3 regions of the Evansella cellulosilytica DSM 2522 genome follow, and region 3 is predicted to be linked to each of the others. Evidence: predicted binding sites of a transcription regulator. Region 3 holds the regulator's gene; each other region holds the start of a gene.
What was found. The regulator Rex, encoded in region 3, represses fermentation and respiration genes when NADH is low (regulators of the CRP and FNR family bind a similar motif). The targets are predictions, from matches to a motif close to TTGTGAAATATTTCACAA.
Positions count from the first base shown of each region.

Region 1 (5,059 bases), 1.9 Mb from region 3:
ATGGATAAAATCGTATTTATATTCAAATAAGCCACATCTAGATTGGACGAAAGGAAAGCTAGGTAAAGATTTTCCGAAACCAAACCCATTTACCCGGTTTATTCGCGGGAGAGTGTCATTTGAGGATGGTATGATTACTGCTTCTCCAGTAGGAATGGACAAGTCTCAAGTCGTAACTTCATTAGCAAAATCTGACGTACTCATCGCTTTACCAGGTGGCTCTAGGGGCTATGAGGCTGGCGATGTAGTCGACATATTATTTTTACAAAGGGAAGGCAGAGGGCAACCACTTGAAGAAATAAAAAAAACGAGGAAAGATAGTGAATGAATACAGAACCAATTGTATTTCAAGTTGTCGGATATTCCAATAGTGGGAAGACCACGTTAATAAAAAAAATAATTTCTAATCTCAAAAATATTGGATTAGACGTAGCTACAATTAAGCACCATGGTCATGCAACAGACTTACAGCCTATAAAAGAAGACAAAGATAGTCATATTCATCGTCAAGCTGGTGCAGTGGGCTCATTTGTAGTTAGTGATCATCAATTTCAGTGGGACATGTCGCCACAAATGACGTTAGACCTTGAAGATGTGCTTCATTTCTATCAACGATTCTCTCTCGATGCCATTATCGTTGAGGGATATAAAAAGAAGTCATATAGCAAATTATTATTATTAAAAAGTAGTGAGGATCGCCATTTAATAAACGAATGTGAAAATATAGAGATAATCGTTTGTTGGGATGAAATAGAAAGCAAGCTTTTAAAAGAAAGCTTAAAAATGCCTGTCTTTCATTTAAATGAAGAGAAAAACTACTTAAAATGGTTAGTTGAACGATTATGTAGGGGTGAAACTTTATGAAAAAAAATGATCTTTTTCAAATAACGGATAATGAAGTGAATGTCCAAAGTGTAATCGAGAAAGTGATGGACAGAAATGCAGGAGCTATTAATACATTCATTGGAACAGTTCGTGAGATGACAAAAGGAAAAAAGACATTATATTTAAAGTATGATGCATACATTCCAATGGCTGAAAAGAAATTAATGCAAATTGGAGAAGAAATTCAAAGAGATTTTCCAGAAGCAAAGGTAGCGATTACTCATCGGATTGGAGAACTGAAAATTTCTGATATTGCTGTCGTTATTGCCGTATCTACTCCGCATCGTAATGATGCTTACGTTGCTAGTAGATATGCAATAGAGAGAATAAAAGAAATTGTACCAATTTGGAAGAAAGAGCATTGGGAAGATGGAGAAGAGTGGATTGGTGATCAAAAGGAACAGAAGGCTTATCCACTAGGTAAACCAGAAAAGGAGGATCTCATATGATACGTGTGCTACTATTTGCAGATTTGGAAGAAAAAGCTGGAGAACGTGAAATTACAATTACTAATGAACAAGAACTAACTGTATTGGAGATAAAGGACTATTTACTAGAAAAATATCCAAAGCTATCGAGTATTCATTCAGCAATGCCAGCAGTTAATGAAGAGTATGCAGATGATTCTCTTCGCGTAAAGAATAATGATACTGTTGCTTTTATACCTCCTGTTAGTGGCGGCTAATCATACTTTGTTTTTAACGGTTCTATTTTATAGGAATTATAAATATACACAGAACGTTCATGATTACTACGTTTTTTAGTGTTATATTGTGAGGTTAATCACATTATTGTCTGTTTTTTTTGGTTAAAATATAAATGAATCGAAAGCAAATGCAAAATTTGTACCCGCGATTCATAGCTTTACTTCCTTTTAAAAATAAGAACCCAATGTAGTACCTTGTTATGTAGCTGGTTTCCCCAAAACCAGCAATGTTGCCAAATCATAACGTAACAACCCTATTATTTCGTTCTTGTGACCCCCAATCATAAGAGCGAAACGAGGAAGACGTTTCCGAAGTTGCTTTTAAAACAACTGAGAGAAACGTCTTTTTTGATTTACTATATTGTCTTAAATCGATACATAATAACTTTTTTGTTTTCTACTAATAAACATCGCTTCGTGCTACTCAAGTTTCTATAGCTCACTCAAGTACCTCTACACATGACTGAAACAATTTTCCTCGCAAACTATACTAAAACATGAATCATAATGAAGAACAGGCAGAGAAAAGCCATTGTACGGTGGAACAACTTTCTTTTCTTATTAGCTCTTCGCTGGCGAATAAACCCAGAAATCAATAGTATGACGAGGATAATGGCAGCTAATAAACCAGCTATTGTCTTTGATGTAAATTGGTAATGATGCATCAAAGTCAATAAAAAGTGTATGAGAATGACCGTAAAAATGAGATAAGCTACAGGTTGATGTATGCGCATCCATTTACGGGCTAACTTAGCTAAAAATATTTGCAGACTTCTCTTTTTACATTTTCTAATTGATAAAAATAAAAAATAAATACTGATATTACAAAAAAATAATAGGAGAGCGAACACCCCAGAAAGCATAACAACGTTATAATTCATTCGATCACCTCTAATATAGTGTAATCTAGTATAGAAATCTTTTACAGTGATTTATAGTGTGATAAGGTTCACATATTTATTTACTGATTAATGGTACCTTTAATAAAAACACAACTATTGGAGGTGTTTTCTAATGGTAAAATGCGAAATCACGCGTGTTGGAGAGGACGATCTCATTCTTGTTACAGGAGGTACAAAGCCTCATATTGGAGCAATTGTTTTATGTACATGGGATGGTATCCAGGCACATGTTGTAAGTCATGGTTTACCTCACCATAAAGAAGAAAAATTATATATAGAGCTAGCGCAATTGTGGTGCACCACTTTTAAAAAAAACGTTGTTTTGACCGGGGGCATTCATATTGACAATGCTACAAAAGAGGATATTGAAATGCTAGTCAATAAAACGTGGGAGAGCTTCTTCCTTCTAATGGCAAACAATAAAGTAAGTATAATAAAGTAATGAGAAATATTGTGATTGTGCTCACCGAAAATAGATTTAGATTTCGTTAAGATAGCTACGATAGTAACAGAGGGGTGGAAAAAGATGAAGTTTAAAAATAATTATGATGAAACACCTTTTATCGTTATTTGGGAAGTAACTCGAGCGTGTGCATTAAAGTGTCTTCACTGTAGAGCAGAAGCGCAATATAAATCTGACCCAAGAGAACTAAGCCGTAATGAAGGCAAAGCGCTTATTGATGATATTGCGTCGATGGATAATCCATTATTTGTGTTTACAGGTGGAGATCCACTGATGAGAAGTGATTTATTTGACCTTGCAAAATATGCAAAAGAAAAAGGATTATCTGTTTCAATGACACCGAGTGCTACTCCGAAAGTTACGAGGAAAGCTGTAGCGAGAGCGAAAGAAGTTGGATTATCCCGCTGGGCATTTAGTTTAGATGGTTCTAATGCGGAAATTCATGACCATTTCCGTGGTACTAAAGGCTCGTTTGACACGACTATGAAAGGAATTAGTTATTTACAAGAATTAAATATACCTATTCAAATTAATACGACGGTGTCAAAGTACAACTTAAAAGACTTAGAGCACATTGCAGAACTTGTTCGTTCAATGAATACTGTACTTTGGAGTGTATTTTTTCTTATCCCAACTGGTAGAGGAATGGAAAAAGATATGATTAGCCCAGAGGAGCATGAACATGTCATGCAATGGCTCTTTGAAATGCAACAAAAAATGCCATATGATATTAAAGCAACAGAAGCACCTCATTATCGAAGAGTTGCAGCAATGGAGAGAAAGCGTTTAGGTCTATCAAATGTAGTTGGAGGTAAAAGATTAGACGCGTTAGGGCGAGCTCCCAAAGGTGTAAATGACGGAGATGGCTTTGCTTTCATTAGTCATATTGGAGATGTTTATCCAAGTGGCTTCTTACCTATACATTGTGGAAATGTAAGGAATGAAAAGTTATCTTCGATATACAAAAATTCTCCGGTTTTTAAAGAGTTACGTGATAAACAAAAGCTAAAAGGAAAATGTGGCATTTGCGAATATAAAGCACTTTGCGGTGGATCGAGAGCAAGAGCATACGCAATGACGAATGATCACTTAGAAAGTGATCCGACCTGTACTTATATCCCTTCAGGGTCATAAAAAGAAAGCGAAACAATCGAATTTTTATTATTTTTAGATGAAATTTGATACTATAAAGAGAGTAGGATAATTTGTTTAGAAAGGTTCGACTGGAAGGGAGACTATCATGAATATAAAAGTAACAGATGAGGCATATAAATGGTTTTCAGAGGAACTTGGTGTAACTGATGGTGACCATGTGCAATTTTTCGTTAGATATGGTGGATGCGGTGATTTTCAAACTGGTTTTTCATTAGGAGTATCAGTAAAAGAACCAGAGGAAGCGGCAGTATCACATGTGAAAAATGGAGTAACGTTTTATATCGAAAAAAAAGATGAATGGTATTTCGACGATCATGATTTATTAGTACAGTTTGACGATACAATTGATGAAATTAAATACTTACACGATTCCAATAACTAAAAAGTGTAGAAGACGAGTGAATTGCTTTCATAAGCATTCACTCGTCTTTTTTATAGATAAGAAATTTACGGTGTAAATGATGCCACACGTAGAAGAGAGAAGAGCACTCATTATTATTTTAAAGACATGTGGCATTGTTTCTTCAATGCATTTTAGTCTTAAAATACCGACACCATGTTTACGAAAAATGATGAAAGAGCTCATATGTTGCACATGTTTTAATCGTTCACAAAATTGTAACTAACGCTTAGAGCATACAATGACAGTTTTGTGAACGTCGGTAGACAAAAAATAATGACTAAAAATTGTAGGTGTGACAACGTTTATACAAATTGTGATTTTTTTCACACCTCACATCAACAGTATCAGTGTGATGAAAATCACACTTTAACTGTGAGAGATATCACAGTAGTTGTGACGATAGATTTCTACAATGAAAGCATGTTAAAGAATTTAATTGCTAATAGATGGAGGTAACAAACCATGAGGAATATAGAAAGATCCTTTTATTCAAAAGCTAGTATGTACTCATTTTTCGTTGTTATGATTTTGTTTGTCCTTATGTG
Region 1 is NC_014829.1:3,127,521-3,132,579, reverse strand. It holds gene BCELL_RS14570 (molybdopterin molybdotransferase MoeA) at 1-328, shown strand, start outside; gene mobB (molybdopterin-guanine dinucleotide biosynthesis protein B) at 325-864, shown strand; gene BCELL_RS14560 (molybdenum cofactor biosynthesis protein MoaE) at 861-1,334, shown strand; gene moaD (molybdopterin converting factor subunit 1) at 1,331-1,570, shown strand; gene BCELL_RS14550 (hypothetical protein) at 2,077-2,472, opposite strand; gene lpdD (prenylated flavin chaperone LpdD) at 2,606-2,935, shown strand; gene BCELL_RS14540 (TIGR04053 family radical SAM/SPASM domain-containing protein) at 3,020-4,090, shown strand; gene BCELL_RS14535 (HesB/YadR/YfhF family protein) at 4,197-4,493, shown strand; gene BCELL_RS14530 (hypothetical protein) at 4,977-5,059, shown strand, end outside.
Region 1: a site for Rex is predicted at 2,529-2,546, ahead of lpdD (prenylated flavin chaperone LpdD). Genes of this name have one in related genera too.

Region 2 (5,059 bases), 120 kb from region 3:
ACTGACAAGGTACGCACCCATCGCTAATATCACCCAAGATACTAGTAACGTAATCGTTTGGTTAAGCGATTGCGCATATAAAGCATGTACACTCTCTTTACTTTGCTCGTCTACGTACGTGTTGGATGCATCGATTAAATTTTTCTCTTGCTGTTCAAGTCGTTGGTATAGCTTTAAATCACGAAAGCCATATAAAAACTCAGTCGCCTCCGTCGAAACAGATCCTCGTACACTTCTTAACTGATTTTCAATTGCTCTTTGACGAACAGCGAATATCATTGGAATGATAAAACCTGTGATGAATAGGCCTACAACGAGTGCTACTGCCACTTCTACTGAGAAAAAAGTAGTAAATGCAATCGTTGCTAAGAAAACGATAACCATAATGATTGGTGGATAATATACACGTAAGAAAAAGTTTTGTAAGCTCTCTACATCGCCGACAATTCTTGCCAATAAATCTCCACTGCGATATTTATGAAATACCTTTGGTGCTAATGGCTCGAGTTTTTCAAAAAACTTCACTCTTAAATTACTTAATATCGTGAATGTCGCCCTATGCGAATAATACCGTTCAGCATATTTACTTAATGCTCTAGTAAAGCTAAAAAATTTAAGTAACGCAATGCTTACTGTCAAAATGTATAATGGCGGGTTTATTGCTGCTTTTGAAATCAAATAGCCACTGTTTGCAAATAAACTTACCGCGGCTATTCCAGCTAAAAAACCAAATAAAATTGAATACAGGACGTCTTTTTTCTCGACTAGCATGAGTTTTATTACAATGTTTAACTCTTTCATCCTGCATTCCCCCCTTGCTGAGCAGCAACCATATGACGATATTCCTCCACCGACGCAAGTAGCTCTTCATGCGTCCCTTTTCCTAGCAATTGCCCATCAGATAAGAATAGAATTTGATCTGCATTTTTTATCGTATGAAGACGGTGCGCGACAGTGATGATCGTTGCTGTTTCTGACAGTTCCTTTATTGAGCGCTGTAGTATTCTTTCCGTCTGTAAATCTAGTCCTACTGTCGGTTCATCAAATAAAACGATAGATGGTTTCTTTAAAAATGCTCGTGCAAGAGCAACACGTTGCTTTTCTCCACCAGAAAGTCCTCGTCCCGCTTCTCCAATTTTTGTGTCATAGCCTTCGGAAAGGTCTTCTATCATTTCGGCTATACCGGCCTTTTCCGCTGCGGCGATGATCTCTTGTCGAGTTGCATCTTTCTTCCCACCAATAGCGATATTTTCTGCAATTGTTCCAGAAAAAAGATAAGGGTTTTGGGAAATATAACTTAGCTCATCAAACCAATCAGTTTCCTTATAGTCAAAAAGCTTGTTTCCATTAACGAACACATCTCCTTCAGTAGTAGGAATAATCCCTGATAGCAAATGAAGTAACGTCGTTTTTCCGGAGCCGCTACGCCCAACAATTGCTACTTCGCTTAACGGATTAATTGTCGCATCTATATTTTCAAGTGAAAAACCTGATTCTCCATAGCGAAAGCTAGCATGACGTAATTCAATGGTAACTGGTTTTTTATCCAGTGCTTTACTTCCCCAAATAACAGGCTGTTCTTTTTCTTCAAGCTCCTCATGAATTTTATTGGCTGCTCCCATACTACCTCTTCCGGTGTGGAATGCACTCCCTAATTCCTTTAACGAATTAAAAAACTCAGGAACTAATATGAGCACGAAAAACGCTGTGAAAAAGGTGAGATGCCCATATATGACAAGCCGTAGGCCTACCTCGAGCGCAACTAACGCAATACTCAGCATCGAAATGAATTCCAGTGCTAAAGATGACAAAAAGGCTGTCTTTAACACGGTCATCGTTGCTTCCCTATAATCAAGACTACTTTGCTGAATCACATCACGTTGTTTTTTCGCTCGCCCAAAAAGCTTTAGCGTCGTAAGGCCTTGTAGAATATCAAGAAATCTCCCTGAAAATGCAGCTAATTTATCCATTTGCTGTTCTGATTTTTTTTGAGTGGCACTCCCTATTACAATCATAAAAATTGGAATAAATGGTGCCGTCACTACCATAATCAATCCGGAAACCCAGTTTTGAGAAAAGATAGCGATTAATATAATGAGTGGGACAATACTCGTTTGGATCATTTGCGGATAATATTTACTAAAGTAACTATCAATTTCATCAACAGAATCAAGTAAAACACTTACTTTCTGTCCTGATTGTCCTTTAAGTGAAGCTTGAATAGGATTGGTTGAGTACTTTTTTAATAATGCTCGCCTGTAATCCTTTTTCACTTTGGCAGCCATGCTAATGCCTGTTCGTCCATTAGCATAAGAAAAAATAGCTCTAGCAATCAGCACTAAAACAAGACCGCCTAGAAATGGTAAAACGGCCTGAAACGTTTCTCCTTGTAAAAACACCCTATCAACAATTTCAACAATAAAGTAAGCTTGACCAACGATGACCAATCCAATTAAAATCGATAAACATAAAAGCACATACATTTCTTTTTTTTGGGAGCGTGCAATTTCCTTTAGTTGCTTCATATATCTTTCATTCTCCTAACTGAGTCATTCGTTATTACTAGATAATGTTTATCACTTCACAAATAGTGCTTACTATTATTTTAATCTCACTTTTCATGCTATACGATTCATTTACATGACAAAATGGTGACACTTTAGACTAACCGAACACTTATTATTATCTTTAATAATATGATAGATGACGTTGGTTCTTCGAGACACCTGTAGGAATAGGATTATCTGAAGCTCTCGTTTATAGAAAACTGAAGTCATGCTCGTGGCAAGCGATTATCCTATAGTAAAAATCAACAAGCAAGTTTTAATGTCACCTCTATATTAAATGACACCTAATTTTTTTCCCCAATCATACCATTCACTGCCTTTATGTATGTTCAACTTCTTTCTAATATTTCGCCGATGGTTCTCCACAGTCTTTGGAGAAATGTTTAATATTTGTGCTGTATCTTTAACAGTGTAGCCACGAAGCTTCATATAAAATACTTCTTCTTCACGCTTTGAAAGCTCGTGAAACTCCTCGTCTATTTCTCTGTAGTTTCTAGGACTACCATTATTTAAGAACGCTTGCTCACCATTCAAAACCTTTTCGAAAAAACTCATTAAGTCTCCTAAAGGAGATTGCTCGTAAAAAAGGCCTTGAATATCTTTATTCATTAACAATTCTTCTAATTCTGGGTGTAAACTATTATACATGAACACCTTTTTCGTTGTGTGAGGTAAAATTTCAAGGATGGAGATGAGGCTTCGTAATCCGCCTGCTCCTCGAAGGTCAGCGTCGACAACGATTAAATCAAATTCATACTTTTGGACTGACTCGATAAACATTTCTGTTGAAGTTGCTAACACCATATATTCAACTTGTCGAACATCTTTTAAAAGGTGTACTAAACCATTTCTTAATAGCTCATGGTCTAACCCTATTAACAGTCTCATACTTGCACACCCTCTCCGACTAACTTTTTATCTATTTTGAATTGGAGATATCCTACCTACAAAGCTATTTTATATGTTTCCTTTATACAAGAAAAGAGATACAGTTTTTTCTTGAAATTTACTTCTTCTTAAAACGCTTATCCACTATCGGCCACTACCACTATTTTACTCCCGACATGAAAAAGGGAAACGAAACGGTCATGCCGTACGTTCCCCCCTAGTTCAGTTAATTTTTCATTATCTTTTCCATTTATTATTTTCTAGATCATTCTGGACTTCTTGATCGACATGTGTAAACCCACACTGAATGGCGTATTTCTTCACCGACTCACCAATATAAGCAAATGACAGCGCCTTAAGTTCAATACGTAACCTTTCTATTTCAGCAATAAAAGAATCAATAGAGGCCTTATTTGGAAAAATGACTGTTTGCCAATTGTCTTCCGTCAGTATGCGTTCATTTAATTCATCAAATCTATGATCCCTTTCCCAAGCATGAGAGCGAAATACATGACTATCTACAAATAGACTTTGATCGATTTTTTTCCCACTTGGACTAATAACCGCAGTTGTTTTTTCACTGAATTCCGCTTTCGTTGCAATAATTCCTTTTTCCATTAGTTTTTTTCTCGTTTTTTCTGAAAGGAACTGTATGTCCCTTGGTAAATCACGAATATCAAAGCTATGATTAAGCATACTCGATAAAAAAGTATCTACACTTTCAGGAGCTGTAAAAATGATGCGGTCACTTTGTAATGCCTTCGTCAATTCTCCATTAGTAAAGGCGGCTTCCTCCATTTTTACAGTAGGAAAAGAGTAGGCTTCTGCACCGTGTCCTGTAAAATAATCCTCTAAATCGAAGGACGTTCCTGACGATTTAGCTACTAATACTCTTTTCCCAATAAATTTCTTTTTATCAAACCATTTGATTTTTTGTCTTAATGAAACAACGTCTCCTATAATTGTCATCGCAGGGTTTTTAATGTTTTCTGTTTCCACGATATCGCTTATCGTTTCTAAAGTCCCTTCAACAACACGCTGCTTCCCTAATGTTGCCCATTCGATGACAGCAACTTTTGTTTGTGGAGTTTTCCCTTGCTCTATCAGCGTATGACAGTTTGTTTTTAAACTCTTTACACCCATATAATAGGCAATTGTTTCTCCTAAGTACTGACCATTGTACGTATTATCAACCGTTTCTTTAGTAACACTTGCATGACCCGTACGAAGTGTGAAGCTATTGCTATAATCACGATGAGTCACTGGGATTCCGGCATACGCTGCAGCAGCAATGCTCGACGTTACACCAGGAATTATTTCATACTCAATACCTTCATTAACAAGAGCTTCTGCTTCTTCACCAACCCTACCAAATACAGAAGGATCACCGCCTTTTAGTCGCACGACATATTGACCTAACTTCGCTTGTTCAATGAGCGTTTCATTAATTTTTTCTTGGCGCATAATGTGACGATTCGGTAATTTACCACAGTATATAAAATCACACGTTTTTTTCGCTTCTCGGAGCAACCTCGGATTTACTAATCGATCATATAAGATGACATCTGCTTTTTTTATCGATTTCAAGCCTTTATTTGTAATTA
Region 2 is NC_014829.1:268,522-273,580, reverse strand. It holds gene cydC (thiol reductant ABC exporter subunit CydC) at 1-801, opposite strand, end outside; gene cydD (thiol reductant ABC exporter subunit CydD) at 798-2,525, opposite strand; gene BCELL_RS01375 (response regulator transcription factor) at 2,841-3,455, opposite strand; gene cobA (uroporphyrinogen-III C-methyltransferase) at 3,693-5,059, opposite strand, start outside.
Region 2: a site for Rex is predicted at 2,570-2,587, ahead of cydD (thiol reductant ABC exporter subunit CydD). Genes of this name have one in related genera too.

Region 3 (5,059 bases):
GAGCGACGAGCATAGCCATTGCAATACAAATAGAAGGCACTGAAAAAGTGAAAAACTTGCTGTTTCGTTGCATTAATATTAATACAGCTCATTATAGGGAAAGGGAAAGTTGATGAGACCGGAGCAAGCGAGTTTACTGTCTCTTCCTCTACGAGTATATGCTTTGGAGCGTATCCGTCGAGACAACTCGAAGCATAAGGCGACGAAGTAACGCTCGTTCCTGTGGGATCGAAGGCAGGGGTGAGACCCCGCAGACCGCAGGTCGAGGAGGCTCACCAGCCGCCCACGGAAAGCGAGTTTGCACAGGTCTCATCAACTTCTATATTCAAACAACCTTATATTTATTAGTCTACCCTTTGAATTTAAGTACTTTTTCAGTGGTCCTTTTGCTGCTTTTTATGTTCTTTCCCAAGTAATATCCCAATTGGTATAGATATTAAGGAAAGTATAGCGATAATGATAAACCCTTCATTAATTGCTTGTAAGCTCGATTGTTCAAGTGATGTCCCATTTAGTGCAGTAAGCTGTCCTCTTCTAACCTCGAAATATACGGATATGAAAACGATCCCTAACGAAGAGCTCATTTGGCGAAGCACATTATTCATTGCCGACCCTCTCGTAATTAGCTGTTCTGGAATAGCATTCATACCTGCTGTTGTAGATGGCATTGTGCTTAATCCCATCCCTATTCCTCTTACACCATTTAGGACGAAAATAACCCATAATGCCGTTTCTAAGCTTAAAAATCCATATAAAAAGGTAGGTATTGTCGTCAAAATAAGGCCTGTCGTTACTACAAGTGCGGGGCCTTTTTTATCTAACATCCTTCCACCAATGCTCATAAAAATACCGGAAAGTAATGCTCCTGGCAATAACGACAATCCTGTCATAATCGCACCGTAACCATATACATTTTGCACTAACAATGGTACGAGAAAAATACCAGCAAACAAGCTAATACTACTGATACTTCCAATCCAAACGCTATACGTGTATGCACGTACTTTAAAAATCGATAAATCGAGAAGTGGCTGTTCTTTTCTGTTTTCTATGCGGATAAAAAGGAATAACGATAATAGTCCGAAAACAATAAGAGCAATATTCAATACGTTTGTTAAATGTCCAATCTCCGACACTCTTCCTAATGCAAGTAAAATCGCACCTACACCGAGCGTGACAGCAACGAATCCCGACAAATCAAACGTAAGTCCATTGACCTTTTTCGTTTGTTTTAAATACAAATATGAAAAGATAAGACCTAATAATCCAGTAGGAATGTTACAAAGGAAGAGCCATTGCCACGATCCCATTTCGATAATAAATCCACCTAGTGTCGGTCCAATTGTTGGCGCCATCATTGCAGCAATACCATAAATCCCTGTCGCAAGTCCACGTTCTTTCCTCGGAAAAACTTCAAAAATAAGCGCCATCGATGTTGGCATCATTAATCCGCCACCTATTCCTTGAAGACCACGGAATAAAATGAGAGAGGATAGATCCCACGAAAAAGCTCCTAAAATGGATCCAAGAATAAAGATGAACAAGCCAGCCATATATAGCTGCTTTTTCCCAAACTTATCACCTAAATATCCCGTAACTGGCATCGTAATACCCATTGTAACCATAAAAATCGTAATAACCCATCCAGTCGCAACGGCATCCCCACCGAACACATTCATTAAATGGGGAACTGCTGGATTTAACATACTGTTATTTAAAATAATTGTAAAAGTCCCTAATAAAACTGTAATAACTACGAGCCATTTATGTGGTACTTTGCTCAACAACATCACCTGCTTGCTAAAACTTTTTCGAAACTCGAAACATTACTATTACTATACCACGATAGCCGATGATTGCCTACATGCCTATTTAACGAAAAATAGCATCCCCTTGTATGAGGGCAACATTACTGCCTCAAGAACTCCAATAAATAAAATTAAGGTGTGTTAAAGGCTTACTAACCTTTAAACACACCTGTAAGTACTTTGTATGTAGAACTCTTCTGAAGAAAAGGGTAATATTCTCATTTACATTGGATAATGCTTTAAAAAGTAAACTAATGATTGTAGTTCTACTGATAAATCAATATGATGAATACGAACGTTTTCCGGAACGGATAGTCTTGCTGGTGTAAAGTTTAAAATTCCTTTAATCCCTGCTTTTACTAATTGGTCTGCAATTGGCTGTGCTGCATTAGCAGGAACAGTTAAAATAGCAACTTCAATTTCACCTTGAATCAGCTCTTCAATATTATTTAAATGATGAATGCTAACGTTTCCAATTTCTTGTCCCACTTTGTTTTCGTCTACGTCAAATGCCATTTCAATTCTCATGTTGTTACTTTTGGAAAAATTATAGTTTAATAGTGCAGTTCCTAAATTACCTACTCCTACTAAAATGACCTTTGTCACTTCATCTTGATCAAGCGTCTTACGAAAAAAAGTCAATAAGTAGTTAACATTATACCCATAGCCCTTTTTCCCTAATGCACCGAAATAGGAAAAATCACGTCTGATTGTTGCTGAGTCTACCTTTACTGCTTCACTTAACTCAGAGGACGATACACGATGTTTTCCAGAAGATTGCAGGCTCTCTAAAAATCGATAATAAAGCGGTAGACGTTTTGCTGTTGCTTGCGGTATTTTGGCTTGTTCAATATCCACACTATTCCCTCCTAGCATGATGGTTGCTCCAAAAGAATATAGATCTCTTTTGAAGTCCCATTTCATTTAATATATATTTGTATTTATTATTGCTATCTTTTAAAGTCGCCGTTCTTCCCACCTGTTTTTTCAAGCAAGTAATTTTCTCCTATTATCATTCCTTTGTCAACTGCTTTGCACATGTCGTAAATCGTTAAAGCCGTTGCTGACACGGCTGTTAGCGCTTCCATTTCAACACCTGTGCTTCCTTTTGTCTTTACACTTGCTTCGATATGTAACGTGTATTCACTTTCACTAGTTTCCCAATCAAAATGTATGTTAACTCCCGACAAAGATAAAGGGTGACACATAGGTATCCATTGTGATGTGTTTTTTGCAGCCATAATACCTGCTACTTGAGCAACAGCTAAAACATCTCCTTTTTTCATTGTCCCTTGTTGAATGCCATCGTATATTTCTTTATTTACTTGGATGCTTCCTTTTGCAACAGCTGTTCGCACTGTTTCTCCTTTATCGGAGATGTCGACCATTTTGGCTCTCCCTTGTTCATTAAAATGCGTGAACGAACTCAAGGCTTCTACCCCCTTTACTAACACTATTGTACACTTTTCTTCACAAACTACACAACCACTTTCATTTAAGTTGCTTCATATGTGTTTATTCATGTACACTTATTTTGTGAAATGTATGGATTTAGACAGTGAGGATGAAAAAGATGATCTTATTACAATGTGTACAATTGTCAAAATCCTTCGGAGCAGAGAGAATTTTATCAAATGTAAAGCTTGAGGTACAAAGCCGTGAACGTGTAGCATTAGTCGGTCGTAATGGTGCCGGTAAATCTACACTTCTAAAAATTATTGCTGGTGACCTCTCATTTGACTCTGGAGATTTAATCATACCTAAAAACGTTTCAATCGGTTACCTTGCACAGGATAGTGGGTTAAACACCGATCGTTCCATTTGGGAAGAGATGAACACTGTATTTGTTCATTTAAAACAAATGGAGAAACAGCTAAGAAAACTAGAAGAAAAAATGAGTAATCCGAATCAAAGTGACTATGAAAAAGTTTTATCAGATTATGATCAATTACAGCAAGATTTCAAAGATGCAGGTGGCTATCAATACGAAGCAGATATACGTGGTATATTATCTGGCTTAAATTTTGCTCACTTTGACTATAACACGACTGTAAACACTTTAAGTGGCGGCCAAAAAACGCGACTAGCTCTTGGAAAGCTCCTCCTATCAAAGCCTGATCTATTAATTTTAGATGAGCCGACAAACCACTTAGATATAGAAACTCTTACATGGCTTGAAAATTATTTATCTAGTTATGATGGCGCGATACTCGTAGTATCACATGACCGTTATTTTCTTGACCGTATTGTTAATCAAGTATACGAGCTGTCATTTAACGAGACGACTAAGTATCCTGGCAACTATAGTAACTATTTAGAGGAAAAAGCGAAACGCCTTGAAATAGAATTAAAGCGGTTTGAAAAACAGCAGGAAGAAATGAAACGGCTTGAAGACTTTGTTCAACGTAATATTGCTCGAGCTTCCACTACTAAAAGAGCACAAAGTAGAAGAAAACAGCTAGAAAAAATGACGCCATTAGATCGGCCTATCGATGATGACCATTCTGCAAAGTTCCGGTTTAACATTAATAAGCAGAGCGGAAACGACGTACTATCCATTGAAAATCTGTCTGTAGGCTTTAATGGGAACACACTATTTGAAAACATTAATTTAAAGATAACGCGCGGAGAAAGCGTTGCTTTAATTGGACCAAACGGAATCGGAAAATCAACGTTGATTAAAGCGATTTCCAAAAAATTATCCCCGATAGCTGGTCAGATCAATTACGGTAGTAACGTTAAAATTGGCTATTACGATCAGGAGCAAACGGAATTAACATCTAATAAGACGGTGCTTCAAGAACTGTGGGACGAATATCCACAAACGCCAGAAAAAGATATTCGTACCGTTTTAGGGAATTTTTTATTTAGTGGTGATGACGTCTTAAAGATTGTTTATGATCTTAGCGGTGGAGAAAAAGCAAGATTAGCACTTGCGAAGCTTATGATGCTTAACGCAAACTTGCTAATACTTGATGAGCCGACAAACCACCTCGATATTGATAGTAAAGAAGTATTAGAATCTGCACTCATTGATTATCCAGGAACTCTCCTTTTTGTATCTCACGACCGTTACTTTGTGAATAGAATGGCAACAAGAGTAGCTGAATTATCTTCGACAAAAATAACGGACTATTTAGGTGATTACGACTATTACGTCACGAAAAAGTTAGAGCAAGAAGAGCTAAAAAAATTAGCCGAAAAAAAAGCTGCTGCAACTCGAACAGCTAGTCCTGAAAAGCAATCTAGCG
Region 3 is NC_014829.1:391,475-396,533, reverse strand. It holds gene BCELL_RS01985 (MDR family MFS transporter) at 375-1,784, opposite strand; gene BCELL_RS01980 (redox-sensing transcriptional repressor Rex) at 2,031-2,666, opposite strand; gene moaC (cyclic pyranopterin monophosphate synthase MoaC) at 2,759-3,238, opposite strand; gene BCELL_RS01970 (ABC-F family ATP-binding cassette domain-containing protein) at 3,382-5,059, shown strand, end outside.